DNA from 2 places in the Veillonella sp. ACP1 genome. Region 1 is predicted to be linked to the other one. Evidence: riboswitches for the same ligand, from Rfam matches in the RefSeq annotation. Region 1 holds a riboswitch; the other holds the start of a gene.
What was found. Region 1 has a riboswitch for cobalamin ahead of nikB (nickel ABC transporter permease). Riboswitches for the same ligand answer to the same signal wherever they lie in the genome.

Region 1 (3,852 bases):
TATTCTGGTACAGCTCCAGAATGTGTAGAAAGACAACGCAATAATGGTAAACAAATCATTGCTAACGAAGAAGCACAAATCGATAGCTGGAAATCCATCGTAAACTTTATACAAGAGTAAGGATTCTACCCTTAGCATCGTAGATGGTTTCATAGTTTATACTATTGGCTCCACCATTTGGTGGGGCCAATTTTTGTCTATGTTTTTAAAGGCCATACATCTACATTTTTATAGAGCTGAAATCTACAAATTTTACGTATTTTTTTGTCTATATTGAGTGGACGTGCAGTGGATAATGGTCTTGTACTACGACACTATAACTTGAATAGATAGTGATTTTTCATATATTTAATTGATTAAACTGAAAGAAAATAATACTCTCACATTCATCATACCGTTTCTAATCAAAAATAATATATAATTACTATATTTTTATTCAATTCGTGTAATATGCGGTGTCCACTAATAAAGTACTTTTCATTTACCACCTATGGTGTTATTATTAATTCGAAAAACAAATAAAAACGGTACTTTCACATTCCCGCCCATTACAGCAGGAACTGAACGTACTTAGCGGTTTAAATAGATTTAAGTGAATTATGGACGAGAAAAAATTCACCTTACGAAAGGGGATTGATACATGAAAACCACCGCTAAAAAAATGTCTGTATTCCAGCTAACCACAATGGTAGCAGCCAATATGCTAGGAGCTGGGATCATTATGTTACCAACCAATTTGGCTCAAGTTGGTACTATTTCAGTGTTATCTTGGCTCGTGACAGCTGTGGGTGCGCTTTTACTAGCGTATATTTTTGCTCAAGCGGGTATGTTCTCCCAAATTAAAGGAGGCATGGGCGGTTATGCAGAACACCGCTTCGGTAAGACTGGACATTTTATGGCGAGCTATGCTTACAGCATATCTCTCATCATTGCTAATATAGCGATTGCAGTTTCCGCAGTTGGCTATGGCTCAGAATTCTTTGGTGTTGATCTAAATGCAACGCAAACAAGTCAAGTAACAATCGTCTTGTTATGGTTTGCAGCGATTTTGAACTTTAGAGGAAATCGTTTTACAGGTCGGCTCAGCAATATTACTATTTGGGGCTGTATTGTGCCAGTATTACTGATTGGTACAATTGGCTGGTTCTGGTTTAGCCCAGATACGTATTTGGCGGCATGGAATCCAAACGACTTGCCGTTCTTTGAAGCAATTAAACAATCTATTGCTTTAACATTGTGGGGCTTCCTAGGGTTTGAATCGGCAGCAGCAAATGCAGATGCTGTAGAAAATCCAAAGAAAAACGTGCCAATTGCAACATTTGCAGGTACATTAGCAGTGGCGGTGATTTACATCTTGTCCACAAACGTTATGGCCGGTATCGTGCCTAACACAGAATTACTAAATTCTAATGCACCATTTGGTCTCACATTTGCTTACATGTTCAATGACACGATTGCAAATGTTATTATGGCGCTCATGATTATCTCTTGCTGTGGTGCTTTACTTTGCTGGCAATTTACATTGTCTCGCGTATTTAAAAATGCAGCAGAAGCAGGTTATTTCCCTAAGGTATTTGCTCGTGTAAACAGTAAGGATGCACCTGTGCGTGGCGTATTCATCTTATTAGCTATCGAAACCATTATTACAATGTTTACAGCTAATGATTCTCTACGCGATCAATTTGAAACATTGGTAAACCTTGCGGTTGTAACGAATGTATTGCCTTATATTCTCTGCATTATTGCAGTACCGACTATGATGCATATGTCTGGATTAGAAAAACGTCGTATTGAACGATTCTATATTGTTGCTGGCGCTGGTGTACTATACTGTGTATACGCAGTATATGCATGTGGCGTTGATGCCATGCTAGGTAGTGCTATTGCAGTAACTATTGGTATTTGCATTTACATGATACGCAAAGGTTGGATGGCGTATCGTGCACAACGATTCCAACAAAGTATCGATTAATTGAATATTCTCTCGTCTTATAGAGGCTGTTACTTCGGTAATAGCCTCTTTTGGTTATATGTATAGCAAAATGTTTTATATGTAAATTAAATCAGACTATAAATAGTAAAAATATACAGTTATATACAGAAAAGCAAAGAAAATGTAGCATTTGTTTCAAGAAATAGAATATAATGTATAAATTAATACAAACAAATAATAATGAAAGTTATTTTTGTGAATAATTATAATTAATTGCAGGATATACATTAGGGGGTATATGTATTGTTAGAGAATTATAAATATAGTATATTTATAATTGATAAAAGTGAATAAACTGAGTGTCGGTTCTACCGAGCGTAAAAGAGGAAAATGGGTGTAAATCCTATACTATGAAAATAGCTGTAATGAGGAGCGATATTTCGTATTAGGGTCACTGGGAAACTGGGAAGGCTGAAATATTGTGATGAGTCAAAAGTCAGAAAGCCTGCTCAATCTTGCGGGGCATCGTGCCACAGCATGGTGTTTTTCTTTAGGTTAGTCAGGTGGGCTAATCTTTTTTTATAGTTATTTCGTAGATTTTATTACACGGCATCATATTACATGTTTACTTTCTATGTTTATTCACTATTATGTGTTTTTATTTGAAAAGGGTATAGGAGGTGCCTATGGGCAAACGCTTTGCCAAGCAATTAGGACAGTTTATTGTTACCTTGTTTGGCATCACATTTTTGACATTTTGTCTCACCTATTTAGCGCCAGGGGACCCAGTTACCATGCTATTGGAAACGGCGGATACTATCGTGTCTCAAGAGACGATTGATGAAACTCGAGCACAATTGGGGTTGGATAAGCCGTTTATCGTACAGTATGCAAACTGGGTAGTCAATGCAGCACAAGGTGACTTAGGAATGAGTTACTCTGCTAAAAAACCGGTAGTAGATCGCATGCTAGAAGCATTACCTGGTACGATCGCATTAGCTGGAACTGCATTGGTATTTACGATTCTCTATGCATTACCGGCAGGTATACTGAGTGCGTATAATCGGAATAAATGGATAGACTATGTACTGAGAAGCCTTTCCTTCATAGGCGTATCTATGCCGACATTCTGGTTAGGCCTTGTATTAATCTATATTTTTGGCTTAAAGCTTGGTTTAGTTCCAATTGCTTCGTCTCGTATAACGGCGACAGGTGTTATTTTACCAGCTGTTACATTAGCGGTTGTCGTTGGCTCTAAATACATGCGTCAGGTTCGACTCGTTATTCTTGAAGAGATGCAAAAGGATTACGTCATCGGTGCCCGTGCGCGTGGCGTGAGCGAAATGAAGATTTTATTCGGTCACATTCTACCTAATGCCATATTGCCGTTGATCACAATTTTAGGTGTTCTAATCGGTTGGTTATTAGGTGGTGTAGCGGTAGTTGAAATGGTATTCTCCTGGCCTGGTCTTGGGAATATGGCCATTTACGCCATCACTATGCGTGACTATCCATTGATTGAAGGTTTTGTGTTATGGGTTGCTATTGCATATATGTGTATCAATGCTTTAGTTGATGCATCCTATGTTCTATTAGACCCTAGATTGAAAAGGGAGAGAGCATAATGAAAGAATTTATTCAGAAACATAAATTGTTCTCTTTCTACACTGCATTGATGCTTATTATCGTATTCATTGCTATTTTTGCACCATGGCTTGCGCCGGGCGATGCTTTTTCCTCAGATATGACAAAAGCATTACAAGCCCCTAGCGCACAACATTGGTTTGGTACCGATAAATTGGGCCGTGACGTATTGTCTCGTATCATTTATGGTACTCAATTATCCTTGTTCATGGGTGTATCCATTGTAGTGATTATGGTAAGCATTGGTACAGTTATCGGTGCCGTAGCAGGTTACT
Region 2 (3,852 bases), on a different contig from region 1:
GTATAGAGAGGTTTTAATTGGATTTGCTCCATTGTCGTGTTATATAAGTCTTCAAAGCTTTTTCCTGTTTCTTTTTTAAGTTCAGCAAGCCATGCATCGCGCGATGTGGCAGACTGAGATCCCAAGCCAAGAGAGGAGAAGTCTGGATTTTTAAACATGAGCTCACATCCCTTTCTTATCTTGTAACGTATTTAAAATAGCGTAGCAGTTTGCGCGAACAGAGATGAAATCATCTACACCTGCTTCACGATATACAGGCTCTAGGTCCTTAGAAGGTGCCCCTGCCAAAATAACCGTTACATTCGGCATAGTTTCTTTCAATTCTTTCGCAAGTGGTGGAACCAATTCAGGATACGTATCATCTGTAGAACAGATAACTACCACATCGGCGCCACTTTCACGAGCTGCTTTAGCCGCATCAGCCGTTGTTTCATGACCATCATTTTTGATTACTTCGAACGCCGCTACTTCAAAGAAGCCTGTGGAGAAGTCCGCACGAGGTTTATGTTGAGGAATAGGGCCCATATTAGCCAAGAATACCTTCACATTATCTTTTGTGCGTTGTTTATAATTTTCCGTACGCATACGAAGAGCTTCAAATTGTTCCGTCCAACGATGAGCCGTAATAGGTTCGATTGTTTCGGAGGAAATATCGCCCGCATCCAAAGCCTTACGGATTTGACGCATTGTCATTTTTTGCAATGCACCGAGCTCGATAAGGCCAATCAATGCACCTGGCTCTGTTGTGCTTGCTTCGAGTGTAGATTGGGCTTTTACAACCGCTTCTGAATCTGCAGTTGCCAAGTATTCTTCGAGATGAGCTACCCGTTTTTGACGCAATGTTTCTTGATTTTCAGGTTTTGGATCAAGCAATTCTTCCGTCATATTAGCGTACATGTTATTACCAACCGCTACATCCTTACGGAATGCAAGGTTTTTAAAGCGTTCATTAAGAATTGTTTTAACTTGCGCTTGAGGATAACCTTCCTTCAAGGCAGCGATAATGCCACCTTTAGACTCGATAGTTTGGAATTCATCCCAAATTTTTTCGCATAATTCCGCTGCCAATGTTTCTACATACCAAGAACCACCTACAGGATCAACTGGTTGACGCAATTCGAATTCAGTTTGTAACATAACTTGAATGTTACGGGCAATACGACGAGAGAATTCATCGGATTTGCGAATTGGTTGATCAAATGGAGAAACTTCAAGACTATTGAGACCACCTACAACACCAGAGAATGCTTGTGTTGTATTACGCAACAAGTTTACATATGGATCGTATACGGTTTTTGTGAAAGCAGATGTTCTGCCGTGTACATGAACGGCACGGTCGCTTTCACCAGCGCCGAAGGCCTCCATAATGCGAGCCCAAAGCACGCGCAACGCACGCAATTTAGCAATTTCCATGAAGAAGTTTGCACCCAAGGAGAATGTAAACATCATGCTCTTAGCAATGGTATGAATATCGATGTTGCGTTGTGCTAATTGCCGCACGTAGCAAACAGCTGTTGCCAATGCATAGGCAACCTCTTGCACATCGTTGGCACCGCCATTAGCGTATACATCACCGGATACAAGCACGGTTTTAAGCTCAGGTGCTTGATCCTTGGCCCATACAACAGTATGTGCCATTTCATCAAAAGCAGTATCTAAAGACATATGCAATGCACCGTCTTTAGCCCACACGCCGATAGGATCTGCACCAACGAGACCTTTCAAATCGGATGTTTGCTTTTTAGAAGCTTTCACAGTAGCCGACAACATACCGAGCAAAATCGCTGCAGATGCGCCAGTTTCAATGTATAAAGGATTTTCCTTAAGATTAAATCGTTCAATTAATTGGCTGCAATCGGCCATCGTATACAAGGATGTGCCGCCTACACCAACAGATGCGCCTACTTGCACATCTTGATCATGGCGTGTTGCTTCATCAAGACGAATGTTGTGAATAGTGCCACCTTTCACAATTTCGTATAAACTTGCATGATTGGCATCCTTCGGTAAGGATTCATCAACATATTGAGATACACCCCAAGAATCTTTGATATAGCCGCTTGCTTTCGTGCCACGTAGGAACTCGCCAGCGCCAGGATAAACGCCCTTTGGAATCTTTTCCTGATGCAATGCAGGTGTATAGATAGGTTGTAACGTAATACCTTCATAGGTTTTGGTGAACATTTTTTTATGGAAATCGCCACCTTTTAACGCCTTTTCAACCTCAGCCTGCCATCGTTCATACGTAGGTTTCTCAAACTCATCAAAGGATACAGGCGCCAGTAAATCGCGTTCAGTGTCCTTTGAAGTCTTTTTGTCAGACATATATGTGCCTCCTTTTCAACTTGAAACCATACAGGGGGAACAGCGCACCGTACCAGTGAGTTGCTTCGTATATGAGTTCCATAGGTGCCAAATATATATCCATCATGATGATGGATCTCCAGTCAAACTATTAAGCCTATGCCATATATGAACGACCCTCTAGCGTGGCAAATAAAAAAACGTGCCACCCGAGAGTGACACGTTAGGTTACATATTGAATGGTACACTAAAACTATTGTAAAAAGTATACCTCAATCCCCTTCCTATCGCTCGTAGGTACATAACGGTGATTATCAAATAGGCAGTTCTCCTGGCTCGGGCTCAACACCTTGCTTTCGCCTTCCCAGATTGCTCCAGTGACATGTATGAAAGCAGGCTCGTCCTTACAGTGGCGGGACCGCATCGGCTTGTACCGATTTCTCTATTAAGTCTTGCGACACCTATTCTCTATATTCGTTGTTCTAAGTCCAATATAGTGTAAAAATATGCACAAAGTCAATGAACATAACAGTTAATCATAAGTAGCAAATTTCAAGTTATAACTAACGCATATATAGAATGATAAAAATGCATAGGTGCAATTTAGAGAAATCACCTCTATAATTTGCTACTGCTATACTACCACCATGTTATAATAATTCTACTAGTGGGAGGTCGTATTATGAACGAAATAAACAAAAAGGGGCTCAGCACCACATTGCTGTGCTGTTTAATTTGGGGGTTGTTGCCCCTCTATTGGGCGCTTTTAAACCAAGTATCATCCTTTTCCGTATTATCGCACCGCATCATCTGGTCCGGATTTTGGATGTTCTTCCTCGTCATCGCCACAGGGCGCCAACAACTGCGTATGGACATACAACTTTTACGCACCCATCTTACGCAATTAGGCCTACTATTACTGGCTGCTATACTTATAAGCATCAACTGGTTCACCTACATTTGGGCCGTTACAAACCAACACGTACTCGACACGAGCCTTGGCTATTATATCAATCCATTGCTCAACGTATTGCTGGGTATCCTAATCTATAAAGAAAGATTACTTTGGCCACAAAAGCTAAGTATTGCCATCGCATTCTTAGGTGTGGCCATCATGACTGTTCAACTAGGTACATTGCCCATCGTCTCTATCATCCTAGCCGTATCCTTTAGCCTCTACGGCGCCGTTAAGAAACGACTCACCATCCATCCATTCTCGAGCATCGCCTTCGAAGCATGGCTCATCACACCGATAGCATTATGGTATTTAGCGGCTATAGACACCACCTCGTGGACCTTTATCGAAAACCTAACACCGACCGGTCTTCTCCTCATCGGTGCCGGCCTTACCACATCGATTCCGCTCATCCTCTTTTCATACGGTGCCCGCCTATTGCCACTTAACATACTCGGCTTTTTACAATACCTGTCCCCTACCATGGGCTTCTTCTTGGCCATCTTCTACTTTGGTGAAAGCTTTGGTACAGCCCAACTCATAGCCTTCGGCTGTATCTGGGTGGCACTCGTATTGTTCACCCTATCTAATCA

Region 2: linked by a shared signal. The riboswitch ahead of HMPREF1151_RS00265 (methylmalonyl-CoA mutase family protein) and the one ahead of nikB (nickel ABC transporter permease) in region 1 are both predicted to bind cobalamin.

The regions. Positions count from the first base shown of each region.
Region 1 covers NZ_ALKL01000018.1:112-3,963, reverse strand. Annotated here, with positions in the region: gene argH (argininosuccinate lyase) at 1-120, shown strand, start outside; gene potE (putrescine-ornithine antiporter) at 641-1,972, shown strand; cobalamin riboswitch at 2,274-2,461, shown strand; gene nikB (nickel ABC transporter permease) at 2,620-3,558, shown strand; partial or broken gene HMPREF1151_RS06670 (ABC transporter permease) at 3,558-3,852, shown strand, end outside.
Region 2 covers NZ_ALKL01000001.1:51,616-55,467, reverse strand. Annotated here, with positions in the region: gene scpA (methylmalonyl-CoA mutase) at 1-158, opposite strand, end outside; gene HMPREF1151_RS00265 (methylmalonyl-CoA mutase family protein) at 163-2,325, opposite strand; cobalamin riboswitch at 2,608-2,784, opposite strand; gene rarD (EamA family transporter RarD) at 2,987-3,852, shown strand, end outside.